Regions from separate parts of the Nostocoides vanveenii genome, predicted to be linked through region 3. Evidence: predicted binding sites of a transcription regulator. Region 3 holds the regulator's gene; each other region holds the start of a gene.

Region 1 (5,722 bases), on a different contig from region 3:
GATCAGGGTGCGACCGTCGCTCCAGCCCGAGGTCGCGTTGAGCACGGTCGCTGCCACGCCGAAGCCGACCGCGGCCTGCCCGGGCACCGTGGGCGCAAGCACGTAGAAGCCGAGGGCGAGCACGGTGAAGGCGCCGAAGACGAGGGCGATCCAGCCGTCCCCGGTGTGGTGCTGGTGTTCGATATACGTGCCGAGGGCACCCGTGGCCAAGGCCGCTGATCCGATGCCGAAGGCACCGGCCAGCCGGCGACGCACGTCGGCGTCCTCGGGGGTGTCTCGCCCGGTCAGGCGTGCGCCGAGGCCGGCCCCCGCCAGGACGAGCGCCCCGAGCAGCAGCGCGCCGACGCGCGTGGCGAGGGACATCTCTCGCCAGCTCGCCGCCAGGAAGACGGCGCCGGCCGCAACAACCAGGATGCCGCCGGCATACCCGGCGATCTCGGCGAGGATCTTGGAGCGGGGCGTCTCGCCGGCGGTCCGCCCGAGTTGATGGTCAAGGATGGCGATGGCCCGAGAGCGATCCTCGGGCGCGACGATCCCGGAATCGACGAGTGCAGCGACCAGCCCGGTTGCCTTTGTGCTGCTGCGTTCGACCAGATGTGCGGACATACGCACATCGTCCCGTATGCCAGCGCCGTCCGGATGAGTATCCCTGCTCACCCGTCTCGACGAACTCGGGCCGGAGTGGGACGTCAACGCACGCCGGCGGGGCGGAACTGGATCGACATCCGCGGGCCGACGCTCTCGGCGACCTTGGGGATTGCATGCTCCCAGGTCCGCTGGCACGAGCCGCCCATGACGATCAGGTCCCCATGGCCGGTGACGAACCGCATACTGGCCCCGCCGCCACGCGGGCGCAGCGCCAGCGTGCGCGTCGCGCCGAGCGAGAGGATGGCAACGATCGTGTCCTGATAGCGCGAGCGGCCGATCCGGTCCCCGTGCCAGGCGACGGAGTCGCGGCCGTCGCGATAGAGGCACAGGCCAGCGGTGACCAGCGGCTCATCAAGCGTCGGGAGGTAGTGAGCGGACAGAGCCTCGCAGGCCTCGCGCAGCAGCGGGTGCGGCCAGGTCTCGTCCGCCCCGTAGAACTTCGTCAGGCGCGGGACATCGACGACGTTGTCGTACATCTGCCGGCGCTCGGCCTGCCAGGGCACGGTGCCTGCCAAGGTCTCGAAAAGCTCATCGCCTGCGCGCAGCCACCGGGGGGCCACGTCGACCCACGCCCCGAAACGCAGCGGCGTGCGCACGACGCCGGCAGCGAGCTCGCCGAAGGATCCGGCCACCTCAGGGGCGCCGAAGTCGAGGACGTCTTGGAGCGTCATACGGGCCATGGTAGCGCGCGGATCGTACATATGTCCGAATGGCGCGCGAGATGCGTCGCTACCGCCGGCGAGCCCGGTCGATGGGCCTGCGGGCCGCGGCATATGGTGCAAAGCCTGGCCTCCTGAGCGTTAGCGACATGGCGGGGCACAATGGGGCGGTGCCGACCTACCGCGACCAAGCGATCGTGTTGCGCACCCACAAACTCGCCGAGGCCGACCGGATCGTCACCGTGCTGACTCGCCAGCGAGGCAAGCTGCGCGTTGTGGCCAAGGGGGTGCGCCGCACCAAGAGCCGATTCGGTGCGCGCCTCGAGCCGGGGATGGTGGTCGACCTCCAGTGCTACGAGGGCCGCAATCTCGACACCGTCACCCAGGCCGAGTCGCTGGCGTCCTATGGCGCGCAGCTCGCCAGGGACTACCGCGCCTACACCGCCGCAGCCACCGTCCTAGAGACCGCCGACCGGCTCAGCGAGGAGCGCGAGCCGGCGCTGCAGCAATACCTGCTGCTGCACGGTGCCCTCGCCGCGCTGGCCGGGGGCGCCCACGACGCCTCGCTCGTGCTGGATGCCTATCTCTTACGGGCGCTCGCCGTGGCCGGCTGGGCGCCGAGCTTCCATGACTGCGCGCAGTGCGGCGACCCGGGCCCGCACGCGGCCTTCAATCTCGCGACCGGCGGGTCCGTATGCCCGTCCTGTCGCCGCCCGGGATCCGTCGCCCCCGCGCGGGCCACCCTCCACCTTCTGGCTGCCTTGCTGGCCGGCGACTGGGAAATCGCCGACGCGAGCCTGCCGCACCACCGGCGCGAAGGGAGCGGCCTGACGGCCGCGTTCACCCAGTGGCACCTGGAGCGGGGCTTGCGCTCCTTGCCGCACGTCGAGCGCGACGCGCCGCCGACTCTGACGACCGCTGGCGCCGACCGCGCCTAGGCCTGCGTCCCAAACAGCGGTAGGAGACTTAGGCTCGACGTCGTGAAGCCCCCCTTCCCGCACCCCTCAGGTGCCCGCCCCCCACAGTTCCCGGCACCGGCCCTGCCCAAGCATGTCGCGATCGTCATGGACGGCAACGGCCGCTGGGCCAACCAGCGCGGGCTGCCGCGGACCAAGGGGCACGAAGCCGGCGAGGCCGCCCTGCTCGACGTCGTCGCCGGGGCGATCGAAGTCGGCGTGACTTACCTATCCGCCTATGCCTTCTCCACCGAGAACTGGAAGCGCAGCCCCGACGAGGTGCGCTTCCTCATGGGCTTCAACCGGGATGTCATCCGCCGCCGCCGCGACCAACTCCACGAGTGGGGCGTGCGAATGCGCTGGGTCGGCCAGCGCCCGCGGCTGTGGGGCTCGGTGATCAAGGAGTTGGAGATCGCCCAGGAACTGACCCAGCACAACACCGGCGTCACTCTGTATTTCTGCGTCAACTATGGCGGGCGCGCCGAGATCGCTGCTGCTGCAAGGCAATTGGCCGAGCGCGTAGCTGCCGGCAAGCTCCGCCCCAGCAGCATCGACGAGAACCTCCTGGCCCGCGCGCTGCCCGAGCCGGGGATGCCCGATGTCGATCTCTTCGTGCGATCGTCGGGGGAGCAGCGAACCTCCAACTTCCTGCTCTGGCAGAGCGCCTACGCCGAGATGGTCTTCCTCGACACGCTCTGGCCGGACTTCGACCGGCGCGACCTGTGGCGGGCGATCGACACCTATGTCCAACGCGATCGCCGGTACGGCGGGGCGGTGGACGCCGTCAGTTCTTGACGCCGTTCGCCGAGCAGGTCGCGCACCGGCCGAAGATCTCCAGCGTGTGCGTGACCGCCTCGAAACCGTGCGCACGCGCCGTCATATCGGCCCACCGCTCGACCTCGTGTGCCTCGACCTCGACGGTCAACCCGCAGTCGCGGCACACCAGGTGATGGTGATGGCCCTCGCTGCAGGCCCGATAGACGGCCTCGCCGCCGTCGGTGAGCAGGACATCGATCGCGCCCTCGTCGGCGAGTGACTGCAGGGTGCGATAGACCGTTGCCAGGCCGACGGTTTCGCCCGAATCCCGAAGCAGCGCATGCCATTCCTGCGCGGACCGGAAGTGCTCGTGGCGCGCCAGGATGTCACCGACCGCCTGTTGCTGGCGGGTCGGCCGCCGCGTGCTCACGCCGCCCCGCCCGTATGCCGTTCGCCCACCTCCGCGGGCAGCTCCCCGCGATGGCTGGGCCGAGCGGCCCGCGTCGGCGGGGCGGCACCCGGGCCGGGCTCGTTGTGCTGGTCCTGGTGATGCTCGTCGTAGTGGTCGTCGTGGGGGGCATGGCGGTGCCCGTCGTGCAAGTAGTCCACGTGGTCGCCGTGCGGCACCGCCTGGTGACCGCAATCGGGGCCGTGCTCGTGGTCGTGGCGCTCGGCCGGCGCGTGATGATGCGCCCAATGTCCGGCGAGCCTCCGAGCCATGTCGGCGACCACGAAGAAGGCCAACGCGATGAGGACGATCGTTCCGCCGGAAGGAGTTTCGGCATAGAACGACGTCACGACGCCACCGACGGCCGCGAGCACACCAAGAGTGGTCGCCAGCCGGATCGCCGATCCGAACGAGCCGGCCAGCAGTTGCGCGGCGGCATTAGGGATGATCATCAGCGCGCTGACCAGGAGCAATCCCACCACGCGCATCGAGACCACGACCGTCACAGCGGTGAGAATCGACAGCGCGAGGTTGACCGCGGTCACCGGCAGGCCAGACGCGCGGGCATACTCCTCGTCCTGGGCGGCGGCGAACAGCCACGGCCGCAGCAGAGTGGTGACGAGGACCACCACCAGGGTGAGCGCGGTGAAGGCATAGAGGTCCGCGCGCGTGGTTGCCGTGATCGATCCGAACAGATAGGCGGTGAGGTTCGCCGAGGTCCCTTGCGGGGAGCGGCCGATGAGCACCACGCCGGTCGCGATGCCGCCATAGAACATCAGCGCCAGCGCCTGATCACCGCCGGTGCGACCGCGAGCGCGCGCCAACTCGATGCCCACGGCGCCGAGGACGGCGACGATCAGGGCCGTCAAAACCGGCGAGGTCGAGGTGAGGATGCCGATGGCGACACCGGCGAGCGCGACGTGGCCGAGGCCGTCGCCGACGAGGGAGAGCCGACGCTGGACGAGGAAGATCCCGACCAGGGGAGCGGCGGCACCGATCAGGAGAGCAGCGATCAGCGCATTGCGCATGAAGGCATAGTCGAGAATCTCAATCATGGTGATCTCCTCGCAGGTCGAGCGGGCCGGCGTCGAAGTGCGGCCGCCGGCGGGCGGATCCACCGGCGGGTGAATGGTCATGGTGATGGCCACCGTGCGAAAGCCCCTGGGTCGCATAGTCATCCGGTGCGCCGTCGAAGGTGATGTGCCCGTCGTCGACGACGATCACCCGAGTGATGACCTCGGCGAGAGCGTCGAGTTCATGAGTGACGATCAGCTGCGTTGTGCCCGCGGTGGCCAACTTCTCTAGCACGCGCGCCAGGACGATCTGATTGGCCGTGTCGACCCCTGCGGTCGGCTCGTCCATGATGAGCAGGTCGGGTGAGGAGGCGAGCGCCCGGGCGATCAACACGCGCCGCTGTTGACCGCCGGAGAGTTGGGCGACATCGGAGCCGACGCGATCGCCAAGGCCGACGAGGTCCAGGACGCGGGCGACCGCCTGCCGATCCCCTTCGGCATCGCGCCGCCACGGCCGCCACCAGGTCCGGAAGCGCAGGCGGCCAATGGCGACGATCTCGGCGACCGTGGCGCGCACCGAAGTCGCGAGCGTATGCCGTTGCGGCACATAGCCGATCCGCCCGGGTTCGAGCTCGGCCAGGTCGCTGCCGAGGACGTGCACGCTGCCCGCGAGTTGGTCGGTCAGGCCGACCAGCCCCTTGACGAGGGTGGATTTGCCGGCGCCATTCGGGCCGAGGATCGCCACGACCTCACCAGGGTCGATGGTGAGCGTGACGTCGGCGATGACCTGCGTCGCGCCATAGCCGAAGGCGGCGTCACGCATCTGTAGGACGGGTGTGGTCATGGGGTGCACTCCTGCCCGGAGATGAGGGTGGTCAGATTGGCCCGCATCAGGCCGGGATAGTCGCGCGCTGCCGATGCGTCGGTCAGTCCTTCGATCGGGTCGAGAACCGCTGTGCGAGCGCCGGTTTCGGCGGCGATGACCTCGGCGACCTTGGGGCTGGCGAGCGGTTCGGTATAGATCACGCGGGTGTGGTGCTCGCGCACGAAGGTCGTGATCGCGGCAAGGGTGGCCGGGCTCGGCTCGGCGTCGGGGTTGAGCGCCACTGGGTGCTGAGTGAATCCGACGAAGGCCGCGAGATGACCGTAGGCGGCGTGCCCCGTCACCAGGTCGGTGTTGGCGCAGTGGGCGAGCCCGTCGACATAGTTCTGGGTGAGCGTGGCCAAGGTCGTGTCCAGGGC
Region 2 (5,722 bases), on a different contig from region 3:
CTCGCGGCATACGCCGGCGTGAGCGTGCGGACGCTGCAGCGGCTGTTCGCGGAGTATGCCGGGATCTCACCGGCCTGGATGCTGCGCCGGCTGCGCCTGATCGAGGCGGCCGAGCGGGTCGCGCGGGGGGAGGAGGTGCGCTGGGCCGACGTCGCTGCGGATCTCGGCTACAGCGACCAGGCGCACCTGAGCCGCGAGTTCACCGCCGCCGTCGGCGCCACCCCGAGCGCGTATGCCGTGGCCCAGGGTCGTCCGCGCGCCTCTAGCCCCGAGCGGTGACGGTCCCGGCCGCCCATCAGGCCGGCAGTGGACCCAACCCGCCCTGGTGCCGTGTCCACGTGTCCACGCCGCGCAATTCATCGGCCATCGGTGACTCGAAAAGCGACGCTACCCAACGCAATTCGTCGAGTGTCATTGGGTAGTCGCCGCGTCCGGCCGCGGCGGCACGGTGGGTCAGGCGGTGCCACAGCTCCTCCACGGGCACGTCGAAGATGTGGAAGTCGATTTTCGCGCCGGCGGCGCGTGCATCGGCGAAGGTCCGCTCCCGCTCCGCTGCATCCACAGGCCGTCCTCGAGGATCACATCGCACCCCGTCAGCAGCAGGGTCATCGCGTGGTCGTACAGCCACCTCTGCAGCCGGTCGTGGAAGTCGGTGTCGGCGCGCGGCAATCCCAGGGGGCCCTGCCAGTCATCGGTGCACAGGCGCACGCCGCGGCCGGCCTGCTCCAAGCGCTTGGCTCGCGTCGTCTTGCCCGCGCCGGGCAGCCCGCAGAAGAGGGTCAGGATCGGCATACGAGCCGTCCGACGGCCGGGTGCATCACGGATGGGACTGTAGGCTGTCGCGGCGGATCCGGGCCTGCGGAGGCCGCCAGGGTCGATGACCCAATAGGCTTCGCGCCCGTGGGGAAACGCCGGATGGAGCGCCTCGATCCGGGGCTTGTGCACGCGACGGTCGTCCGACTTGCCGACCGGATCCGGGCGCGCTTCCCGGAGCGCCATCTCGGCCACGTCGCCGATGAACTCGTCACCATCGCCAAGAAGATCGACCATGAAGGTGACGGTGCCCGGCGGCGCCTGCACCGAGTGACGTATGCCGCGCGGCTCGGCTCCGTCCTCATCCTCGCCGCGACCTCGATCCTGCTTCTCCTGGCCGTGCGCGATGCCATCCGGCACGGGCCGGACACCACGATCGAGTGGGTGCCGCTGATCGAGTCGATGATCAACGACCTGGTCTTCGCCGGCATCGCGCTCTTCTTCCTGCGCGCTTGGCCGGAGCGGATTGAGCGTGGCCGGCTGCTGGCGACGCTGCACCGGCTGCGCTCGCTCGCGCACATCGTCGACATGCACCAACTCACCAAGGATCCCGAGCGGCTGCGGCCCGACTTTGTCCCCACCTCGCACTCGGTCGACCCCGGCCTCGGCCGCGACGACCTGGAGCACTATCTCGACTACTGCTCGGAGTTGCTCTCCCTGATCGGCAAGGTCGCGGCGCTCTGCGCCGAGGAGTCCGAGGACGCCCTCGTCCTGGACACCATCAGCACCATCGAGACCATGACGACGGGCATGTCCGGGAAGATCTGGCAAAAGATCTCGCTGCTCCCGAACTGATTGCCCTGTCCCGCCCCGGCATCCTGGTCGCTCTGGTGCCGCTGGGGGCTGCCCTCGCCGGGGTCGGCGTCGTCGGTGCGAATGTGCTGCGCGGGGCCTTCCGGATGCGCTATCTCCCCTCGGCGGTCATGGCCCGGGTCGTCTCGGCGTCGTCCCTGGTCGGGTGCCTTGCCTCTCGGCGGGCTGGCCGCGGGCTGGCTCGGCGATCGCCTCGGCGTCCGGGCGACGATCGCGGTGCTGGCCGGGCTGCACGCCCTGGCCTCGCTGTCGGTGCGGGTCGGCCCCTACCGGTCGGGCCGGCCGCTCCCGGAGGAGCCGATGGTGCTGCCCTGAGCCAAGGAGCCGTGACGCCCGAGGATCTTCCCGGGCCGGGCTTGACGGTCATGCATCGGCGGGGAGTATGGTCGTTCTAGAACATACGTTCGACGAACATTCGTTCTAGGTGACCTATTTCAGCCGCCCGGCGGCGATGTCGTCGACCCCCTGCGGCCGGCCATCGCAGCCTGCCTTAGTCGAGGAGACGCCCATGGCCCGTTGCTATGACGAACCGGTCCACGTCCAGGCCCAGGACGAGGTGATGTCCGCCTTTATCTGGCGGGGCCGGCTGTATGCCGTGCGCGGCCTGGTCGATCGCTGGACCGAGCGCCGCTCGTGGTGGCAGGACCCCGTGGGTGCGCCGCAGGCGGGGGAGCGGACCGTCTGGCGCGTGGAGGCGAGCGCCGGCCGGCATACGGGCACGGGGGTCTATGACATCGGCCGGGACACCGACGTCGACCAGTCCTACCCGAGCTGGACGCTACTGCGGGTCCAGGACTGAGGTCGGCCATGACAGCGGAAACCCTTGTGCGACAGGAGAAGACGGTGCACGAATCACGATTCGACGCGGCTCGGGTGGCGTCGGCGCTCGATCTGCTGGACGGGTCGAGCGCGTCTCTGGTCGAGGCCAGCCACGCCGGCGAAGTGGCGCAGCGCTATGTCATCGCCCAGCTCGCCGCCTTGCGCGCGGCCGCCGCGGTGCTGGCGGTTCGTGGCCCGCAACTGATCGGCACGCGCTCCACCGGTGGCCCGCGCAATCTGTGGGAGTTGCTGCCCGCGGTCGCGCCGGAGTTGCGAGAGTGGGCCGAGTTCTTCGCGCATACGGCCACCCGGCGCTGGGCGGTGGACGAAGGCCGGCAGGTGGTCTCGGTGCGCGAGGCCGACGACCTGGTGCGCTCGGCCGGCGAGTTCCACGACCGGGTTCGCCGCCTGCTCGGCCTGACCCGCGCCGCCGAACCCCTTCGCCTGACCCCGGCCCTGTCCTGATGGGCGCCTCTCGTGCCCGGCGCCGCCCGTGCACGGGTTTGTCACGCATACCCGGGTTTGTCACGTAGGCACCGGTCCGGACGGGTGTGGCCGTGGCGAACCGGTGTCATGGTGACGAACCGGTGTATGCGCGGCTGTCCCGTCAGCCCAGCAAGCCGACACCATCGCCTCGACCCCACAGTCGACGGGCGCACCCGACCTCAGAGATCTCAACCCATTCAGTCATCAAGTGACCCGCCATGACCGAGTTCACCCATCTGCACCTCGCCTCGGGCTTCTCCATGCGCTACGGCGCGGCGACCCCGGAGGCACTGATCGAGCGGGCCGCGCAGTACGGCCAGCCGGCGATCGCCCTGACCGATCGCGACGGGCTCTATGGGGCGATCCGCTTCGTCCAGGCCGCGGCCAAGGCCGGGCTCGCGCCGGTGCTCGGCGTCGACCTGGCGATGGCCGGTGGCATCCTCGACGCCCCGCCCGATCCGCGCCGCCGCCCGCCACGCACCCCGGCCCGGGGCGGCGCGATCGTCGACCCGCGCCTGCCGCGCATCACAGTGCTGGCCAATGGTTCCGGTGCCCACGGCCCCGCGACCGGCCTGACCTCGAGCCAGGGCTGGGCCGCCTTGTGCCGCATGGTCACCGACACCCACCTGCGCGGCGAGCGCGGCAACCCGATCAGCACCCCCTGGCAGGTCGCCAGATTCGCGGGCGGGTCGGCGCCGATCAACCCCGGGGACTTGCTGGCGGGGACCGAGGGGACGAGGGAGCCGGAAGGGCGTATCCCGAGCGGGGCGGGGGATGGGAGGTCGGGGCGATGGCTGGGTCTGGCGGGAGGCGGAGGTCGCGATGCGACTGACGCCGGATGGATTTTCGCCACGTCCCCCCACCCCCCACCCCGCGGTAACGACAACCAAGAGCGTGAACCGGCACGTTTGATAGCACTGCTCGGCCCCGACTCCGACGTCGGCCGGGCCGTGCTGCGCAAGGACCGCACGACCGCCCGCGCCCTCCTCGCGGCCTGGCGCGCGCTCCTGCCCCGCGACGGCTTGGTCGTCGAGATCGTCTGTCACGGCGGCCCCGACGGCACGTCCGGGTCGCGCAACCACGCCGCGCGGATGCTCGCGCTCGCCGACGAGGCCGGCATACCGGCAATCCTCACCGCCGCCGTCCGGCATATCGACCCGGTCGACGCGCGGATCGTCGATGTCCTCGATGCCGCCCGGCGACTCGTGCTGCTCGATCGCCGCCATCTCGACCGGGTCTCCGAGGCCGGCCACCTCGCGACCACTGCGACGATGCACCGGATCGCCCGTGAGGTCGCCGAGCGCGCCGGCCACATGAGCAACGACCGCGCCGACCGCCTGATCGCCGACACCCACGCCCTGGCGATGCGGTGCGCGCAACATCCCCGGCGCGACCTCGGGATCGGCGCGGTGCACCTGCCCGAGCCGGAGGTCGTCGGCATACCGGCCGGTGTCGATCCGCAGCAGGTGCTCGCCGAGCGCTGCCGCGCCGCCGTCCTGACGCGCTATCCGGACGCGGGCGAGAGTGAGCTGCGCACCGTCGAGGCTCGCCTCGACGACGAGCTGAATGTCGTTGCGGCACTGGGCTATCCGACCTATTTCATGACCGTCGCCAAAGTCGTCGACCTGATCCGCGAGCGGGGGGTCCGCGTCGCCGCGCGCGGCTCCGGCGCGGGCAGCCTGGTCAACTATCTCCTCGGGATCAGCGGCATTGACCCGGTCCGCTATGACCTGCTGATGGAGCGCTTCTGCTCGCCATTGCGCGCCGAACTGCCCGATATCGACATCGACGTCGAGTCCGCTCGCCGCACGGAGATCTATGAGGCGATCCTCGACCGCTTCGGCGGCGAGCGGGTCACGTGCGTGTCGATGATGGACACCTACAAGGTCCGTCACGCCATTCGCGATGTCGGCGCCGCGCTCGGTATGCCGCCCGTCGAGGTTGACGAGATCGCCAAGGCCTTCCCGCACATCCGCGCCCGCGACGCTCGCCAGGCGATCGCCGACCTGCCCGAGTTGCGCGCCCGCGGCCTAGACGGCGCCCAGCTCGCCACCCTCTTCGACCTCGTCGAGAAGCTCGACGGCCTGCCGCGGCATATCGCCCTCCACCCGTGCGGCGTCATCCTCTCCAACGCCACGCTGCTCGATCGCACCCCGGTGGAGGCGAGCTGGCTCGGCTTCCCGATGAGCCAGTTCGACAAGGACGATGTCGAGGCCCTCGGCCTGCTCAAGCTCGATGTCCTCGGCATCCGGATGCAGTCCTCGATGGCGTATGCCGTGGCCGAGATCGACCGCACCACTGGCGAGCGCGTCGATCTCGACGACCGCACCCAGGTGCCGCTCGATGACGAGCCGACCTTTGCGATGATCCGCACCACGCACACCCTCGGCTGCTTCCAGATCGAGAGCCCGGGGCAGCGGGAGCTGATCGGCAAGTTCGGGCCAGTCCGTTTCGAGGACCTGATCATCGATATCTCGCTCTTTCGCCCCGGCCCGGTCAAGTCCGACATGATCCGGCCCTTCCTCGAAGCCCGGCACGGGTGGAGCGAGGCGCAATTCCTGCACCCGAGCCTCATCCCGGCCCTGCAAGAGACCGAGGGCGTCGTCGTCTTCCACGAGCAGATGCTGCGGATCATCGCCGAGACGACCGGGGTCTCGCTGGCCCAGTCCGACGAGGTGCGCCGGGCGATGGGCAGCCCCAAGGGCATCGAGGAGATCGAGGGCTGGTGGCGGCCGGCGGCGCAGGCGCGCGGTTACGGCCCCGAGCACCGGGACCGGATCTGGGCGGTCCT
Region 3 (5,722 bases):
CCCGCTTCTCCCACGTGACCTCGTCATAGGGGTGCACTCCGGCCGTGGTGAAGATCCGCTCCATGGTCAGGCCCTTGGCCTTGCCGGAACGGGCGGCACTCGAGCGTGCGGTCTCCGTCATCAATCCTTCTCCTGGGGTTGTTGCGTCATGCGATGGGGCTGGGTTGGGCAAAGCGGGCCGCGGGTCTGCGGCACCGGAGTCAATGGTCGATGGCCAGGCGATCGAGCGTGGCTCGCTCGGCGCGTAGCAAGGTGATGGCCGCCTCGAAGTCCTCGAGGGACTCGAAGGCCTGGTAGACGCTCGCGAAGCGGAGGTAGGCCACCTCGTCGAGGTTCCGCAAGGGACCGAGGATGGCCATGCCCACCTCGTGCGCATCGACCTCGGCGATGCCGAGCGACCGAACGGATTCTTCGACCCGCTGCGCGAGGAGCGCGAGATCGTCCTCGGTGACCGGTCGGCCCTGGCAGGCCTTCCGGACACCGACGAGCACCTTGCTCCGACTGAACGGCTCACTCACGCCGGAGCGCTTGAGCACCGTCAGACCGGCCGTCTCGATCGTCGAGAAGCGCCGCCCGCAATCGGGGCACTGACGGCGGCGCCGGATCTGGGCACCGTCGTCACTGGTGCGCGAATCCACGACGCGCGAGTCGGTATGCCGGCAGAACGGACAGTGCACGGCAAACCTCCAATAGCACGACCTGGGGATAAATGCGCGGACAACGTGGGGATTATCTGTGGGTAACTTCACCACCGATGTGTACTACATGTTGACGAACTACAACCGTGTAACCACTAGATGTAGGAATCTACTTCGTCAACGACCCCAACGCAAGGTCTCTTCCCCGGCGCGTCGCCACAGACTTCCCAAGACGCGTCCGGCCCGCCTCAGCCCTTCGGAATCACCAGTCGCTGGCCGATCATGATCCGGTCCGTGGACAGCCCATTCGCCTGCTGAAGGGCGACGACGCCCTGATGAATGGCCTGGTCGGGCAGGTAGTCGCGAGCGATCTCGGACAGCGTCTGCCCCTTCTCCACGACGACAGTCGGAAGGGCGGGTGCGGTCGAGGCCGACGCGATCGCCCCCGGACGGTTGACCATGGCGACCCCCAGCACGATGCCGCCGCCCAGCAGCGTGGACACCAGCAGCGAAATCGCCAGTCGGCCGGCCCGAGTGACATGAACCGTGCCCCGGACGGCCAGCTCGCGAACCGGATGCGTGGTCGCGGGCGCCATGCCACGGCGACGCGACGACGGCTGCGCCGGGGCGACCGGCGGCACGAGCGCAAGCGCGCGGCGGCGGTCACGTCCCGGCCTGGTCGACGGGGCGGGCAGGGTCAGCGGAGCGGACAGGGCCAACGATCCGTCGGTCCCCCAGGATGTGAGCGTTGCGGCCATGTTGATCTCCTCCTTCGGCGTGTCCATCGAAGAAATGTTCGATAGAACGGTTGTACGATATGTAGCACGGAATCTGCGACTGATGCAAGAAACGATCGAACAGATGTTTGAGATCGTGACCTGATCGGCATAGGCTCTTCCGTACTGGGACGAGCATGTCAGCGACCACCGACAACCGGCCCCAGCTGCGGAAATGCCACCGTCGAGCAGGCCACGCGAGGGCAATGGAGGCCCAGATGAGCAGCGACAACACGACCGGCCAGGTGCACCCCATGCCTGAGCGCGAGGACGGCGACGGTCTGACCGTGCGCCAGCGACGCGTCCTGGATGTCATCCGCACCTCGATCGATCAACGTGGCTATCCCCCGAGCATGCGCGAGATCGGCGAGGCGGTCGGACTGGTCTCCCCCAGTTCGGTTGCCCACCAACTCCACGCCCTTGAGCGCAAGGGCTATCTGCGGCGCGATCCCAACCGGCCCCGAGCGATCGAAGTCGTCTCCCCGAACGCCCCGGGTGAGCGTGGCTACCGCCCCGGCGACCACGAGGACGATGGTCACCAGGACGAGACGGGCAGCGGCGACGCGCGGCCGGAAGCGTCATACGTGCCGGTGATCGGACGGATCGCCGCGGGTTCACCGATCATGGCCGACGAAGTGGTCGAGGACGTCTTTCCTCTGCCGCGCCAGATCGTCGGCGACGGCACTCTTTTCCTTCTGCGGGTGGTTGGCGACTCGATGATCGACGCCGCGATCTGCGACGGCGACTGGGTTGTGGTGCGTCAGCAACCGACTGCGGACAATGGCGACATCGTCGCCGCGCTGCTCGATAACGAGGCCACGGTCAAGTCGTTCAAGCGCCGTGACGGCAAGGTGTGGCTGATGCCGCACAATCCGGCGTTCGGCCCCATCGACGGTGACCACGCGACGATTCTCGGCAAGGTGACCGCAGTCCTTCGCCGGGTGTGATCGGTCAGTCACCGAGACGGTCGGCCACCAGCCGCAACGTTGTCGGCCACCAGCCGCAACGTTTCGGTGATGCCGTCGTCCACCTGCACGTCGATCAGGTGCCGATCGCGCAGGGTTCCGCGCGTCACCGCAGCGATCGGTATGCCGCCACGCGCCGCGCGCCGCACGAAGCGAAGTCCGCTCATCACCTGTAGCGAGCTGCCGATGACGACGAGCGCGTGGGCCGCATCGGTGAGGTGGAAGCACTGGTCAACCCGCTCGCGCGGCACGCTGCCACCGAAGAAGACGACATCCGGTTTGAGCCGGTCCAGGCCGCAGGCGCGGCAGGTCGGGGTCACGAAGTGCGCGATGAGCGCGTCATCGAGCACCACATCGCCGTCCGGGCGGATCTGGCTGCTGACCCGGGATCCGTCGCGAGCCAAGCCGATGATGTCGTCGGCAAAGTGCGGATTGGCCTGACGGATGGCCGCCTGTATCTGCTCGCGCGGATAGCGCTGGCCGCAATCGAGGCAGACGACCTCGGCGAGGCTGCCGTGCAACTCCACGACCCGACTGCTGCCCGCCCGTTGATGGAGTCCGTCGACATTCTGGGTGATGATGTCGGTGACCAGGCCGTGCCTTTCGAGGGCGGCGAGGGCCTGGTGGCCCGCGTTGGGTTCGGCGGCGGTGAAGCGGGACCAGCCGGCATACGAGCGGGCCCAGTAGCGCTGGCGGCTGGAGCTGGAGGTGACGAACTCGCCGTGCTGCATCGGGGTGACGCGCCGCTGGCCGTCGGGGCCGCGGTAGTCGGGAATGCCGGAGTCCGTGCTGATCCCGGCCCCGGTCAGGGCAAGCACCCCACCGCGTGCGACGAGGCCGGCGAGCGCGTCAACAGCGCGATTCGCGGTGTCGGTATGTGCGGTGGCGGAGGTCGAGTCGGTCAAAGCCGGCCTGCCATGGGGTGCTCCTCGGGCGGGGCATGTTCGTGGGTTTCATCCCATCACATGCCGAACCGGCCTCTCGACGGGGCTGGACCGGCCTCTCGACGGGGCTGGACCGGCCTCTCGACGGGATGGGGCCGGGGGTTTCCGCGCCGGGACGAAACTACCATGGAAACGGCAGCTGATTCCGAACTTCATAACATGCTGTTATAGACTGCCGGGATGATCGACGCTGCCGGCCTTCGAGTTGTCCGGGCCATTGATGAGGCCGGCAGCTTCACCGGCGCGGCGACGATGCTCGGCTATTCACAGCCCGCGGTGTCGCAGATGATCCGGCGCCTTGAGCAGCGCACCGGAACAGCCATCGTCGACCGGGTCGGACGGACGGTCCGGCTGACCGAGGCCGGTCAGGTGCTCGCACGGCACGCCAAGACCGTGCTCGCTGCGCTCGACTCCGCGGAGGAGGAGGTGGCCGCCCTCGCGGGTCTGCGCGCCGGCCGGGTGCGTGTCGCGGCGTTCCCCTCGGCCTCCGCGACCCTCGTGCCCAAGGCGCTGGCCTTGGTGCGCAGTCGCTATCCGGATGTGTCGATGTCCTTCACCGAAGCCGAACCTCCGGAATCGCTGGCGGCCCTGCGTGCCGGCGAGTGCGATCTCGCGGTGGCGTTCTCCTATCCGGGGACCGACCTCGCCCGGGGCGAAGAAGACCTCGACGTCTTCGTCACCCGGCGACTGCTCGATGACGAGGTGCTCCTGGCGCTGCCCCCCGAGCATCCTCTCGCCGCGAGTAGCGGACCGATCGACATCGCCAAGCTCAAGTCCGACACCTGGATCGCCGGGTGCCCGCGCTGTCGCGGGCACTTGTTGGAGATGTGCTCGCGGGGCGGGTTCACGCCGGATGTCAGCTTCGAGACCGAGGACTACGTTGCGGTGCAGGGCATGGTCGCCTGCGGTCTGGGCGTGGCCCTCATTCCCGACCTGATCCTGCGCACCACTCATCACCCAGGCGTGGTGGCGCGGCGGATCGCGCCCGCCTCCCGGCGGGAGATCGTGGCCGTGACCACACCCGATCTGTTGCGCGTGCCGTCTGTGGCCGCCGCCTTGGACGCACTGGTCGAGGTGGCTGCGTCGCCCGATCTGTTGCCGACACTGGCGCCTGAGCCTGCGGGAGCATCGACCGGACCGGAGTTGGACTACTACCTCTGAGGTCGGCGCCCAAGTTGCTCTCGGGCGGCGGGATCCCGTGTGTTGGGGGGGTCGCCGCACGGGTTAGTCGCCGCGCTCAGTGGTGGGTCCGGGTGGTGAGCCGGCCATGGTCGAGCCACACCGCGATGTCGCCGTCCTCATCGGTGCGCAGCAGCCGGGCTCCCGTCGACTGCACCCACGCCAACGCACCGGGTGAGGGATGGCCGTAGTCGTTGTCGGCGCCCACGCTGACCACCATCAAGGGGGCACGCAGCAGGCCCATCAGAGACGGATCGAGATTGGACGACCCGTGATGGGGCAGCTTCACCACGTCGTATGCCGAGAGCCGCGATCGCAGGGCAGGGTCACCCGAGACGGCGCGCCAGAGCGCGTGACCGGCCTCGCGCTCGATGTCGCCGGAGAGGAAGAGGTCGAGGCCAGCGACGTGGGCATCGAGCACGATGCTCGCATTGTTGGGGACCGAGCCGTCGAGGATGCGCCGCCCTGGCCACCAGACGGTCGCGGTGACGGAGCCGGCGGTGATGACTTCACCCACGCGCACCGACCGAACGGGAATGGATCGCGAATGCGCTTGGGCAGCAACCTCATTCGCCCCTTGAGTGGGGTCTGCCACCGGTGAGACCAGGATCGTGCCGACCTGGCGGCCGGCCAACGCGCCGGACAGGCCAGCGATGTGATCCGCGTGGAAGTGGGTCAGGACGATGGCGTCGAGACGCCGCACGTTGAGCTGGCGAAGGCAGCGATCCACCGCGGACGGCTCGGGTCCGGCGTCGACCAGGATGGCGCTCTGCTCCCCGGTGCGCAGCACGAGGGCATCGCCTTGGCCCACATCACACGCGACGAATTGCCAGGGCGGCGGCCAGGCAAGAGACCCCACCGGCGCGAGGAGGGCGCCGGTGAGCAGCCCGCACCCCAGCCACGGCACCGGGTGGTGGCGAACGGCATACGTCAATCGGGGGCCGCACACCAACGCCAGCGCGACCAACGCGGTCATCAGCCACGCCCCACGGGGACCCTCCGGCCACGGCGCACTCGCCCAACTCACCCGCGCGCCGCGGTGCGCGATCTGCGCAATCGCCAGCGCGGGCAGGCCGGGGAGCCACGCGGCGGCCGCCGGGGCAAGGCCGGTCATGCCGGCCAATGCCAGCCCCGCTCCGGCGATGGTGACCGGTGCGACAAAGATGGCCGCCAGCAGGTTGGCCGGGATGCCGACCACGCTCACGCTGCCCTGCAGGAGC

Evidence for each region. The regulator LexA, encoded in region 3, represses DNA repair genes until DNA is damaged. The targets are predictions, from matches to a motif close to TCGAACANNTGTTCGA.
Region 1: a site for LexA is predicted at 1,342-1,357, ahead of ABD209_RS05870 (alpha-ketoglutarate-dependent dioxygenase AlkB). Genes of this name have one in related genera too.
Region 2: a site for LexA is predicted at 2,019-2,034, ahead of ABD209_RS16905 (DUF6504 family protein). Genes of this name have one in related genera too.

The regions. Positions count from the first base shown of each region.
Region 1 covers NZ_BAAAPN010000032.1:2,745-8,466, forward strand. Annotated here, with positions in the region: gene ABD209_RS05865 (DUF2157 domain-containing protein) at 1-606, opposite strand, end outside; gene ABD209_RS05870 (alpha-ketoglutarate-dependent dioxygenase AlkB) at 690-1,319, opposite strand; gene recO (DNA repair protein RecO) at 1,478-2,245, shown strand; gene ABD209_RS05880 (isoprenyl transferase) at 2,288-3,058, shown strand; gene ABD209_RS05885 (Fur family transcriptional regulator) at 3,048-3,449, opposite strand; gene ABD209_RS05890 (metal ABC transporter permease) at 3,446-4,522, opposite strand; gene ABD209_RS05895 (metal ABC transporter ATP-binding protein) at 4,515-5,324, opposite strand; gene ABD209_RS05900 (metal ABC transporter substrate-binding protein) at 5,321-5,722, opposite strand, start outside.
Region 2 covers NZ_BAAAPN010000100.1:26,284-32,005, reverse strand. Annotated here, with positions in the region: gene ABD209_RS16925 (helix-turn-helix domain-containing protein) at 1-279, shown strand, start outside; gene ABD209_RS16920 (P-loop nucleotide/nucleoside kinase family protein) at 454-792, opposite strand; gene ABD209_RS16915 (hypothetical protein) at 901-1,608, shown strand; gene ABD209_RS16910 (hypothetical protein) at 1,777-1,941, shown strand; gene ABD209_RS16905 (DUF6504 family protein) at 2,135-2,425, shown strand; gene ABD209_RS16900 (SAV_6107 family HEPN domain-containing protein) at 2,470-2,910, shown strand; gene ABD209_RS16895 (DNA polymerase III subunit alpha) at 3,150-5,722, shown strand, end outside.
Region 3 covers NZ_BAAAPN010000044.1:28,727-34,448, reverse strand. Annotated here, with positions in the region: gene ABD209_RS08590 (vitamin B12-dependent ribonucleotide reductase) at 1-121, opposite strand, end outside; gene nrdR (transcriptional regulator NrdR) at 201-677, opposite strand; gene ABD209_RS08580 (LysM peptidoglycan-binding domain-containing protein) at 887-1,423, opposite strand; gene lexA (transcriptional repressor LexA) at 1,633-2,361, shown strand; gene ABD209_RS08570 (NAD-dependent protein deacetylase) at 2,370-3,284, opposite strand; gene ABD209_RS08565 (LysR family transcriptional regulator) at 3,504-4,484, shown strand; gene ABD209_RS08560 (ComEC/Rec2 family competence protein) at 4,561-5,722, opposite strand, start outside.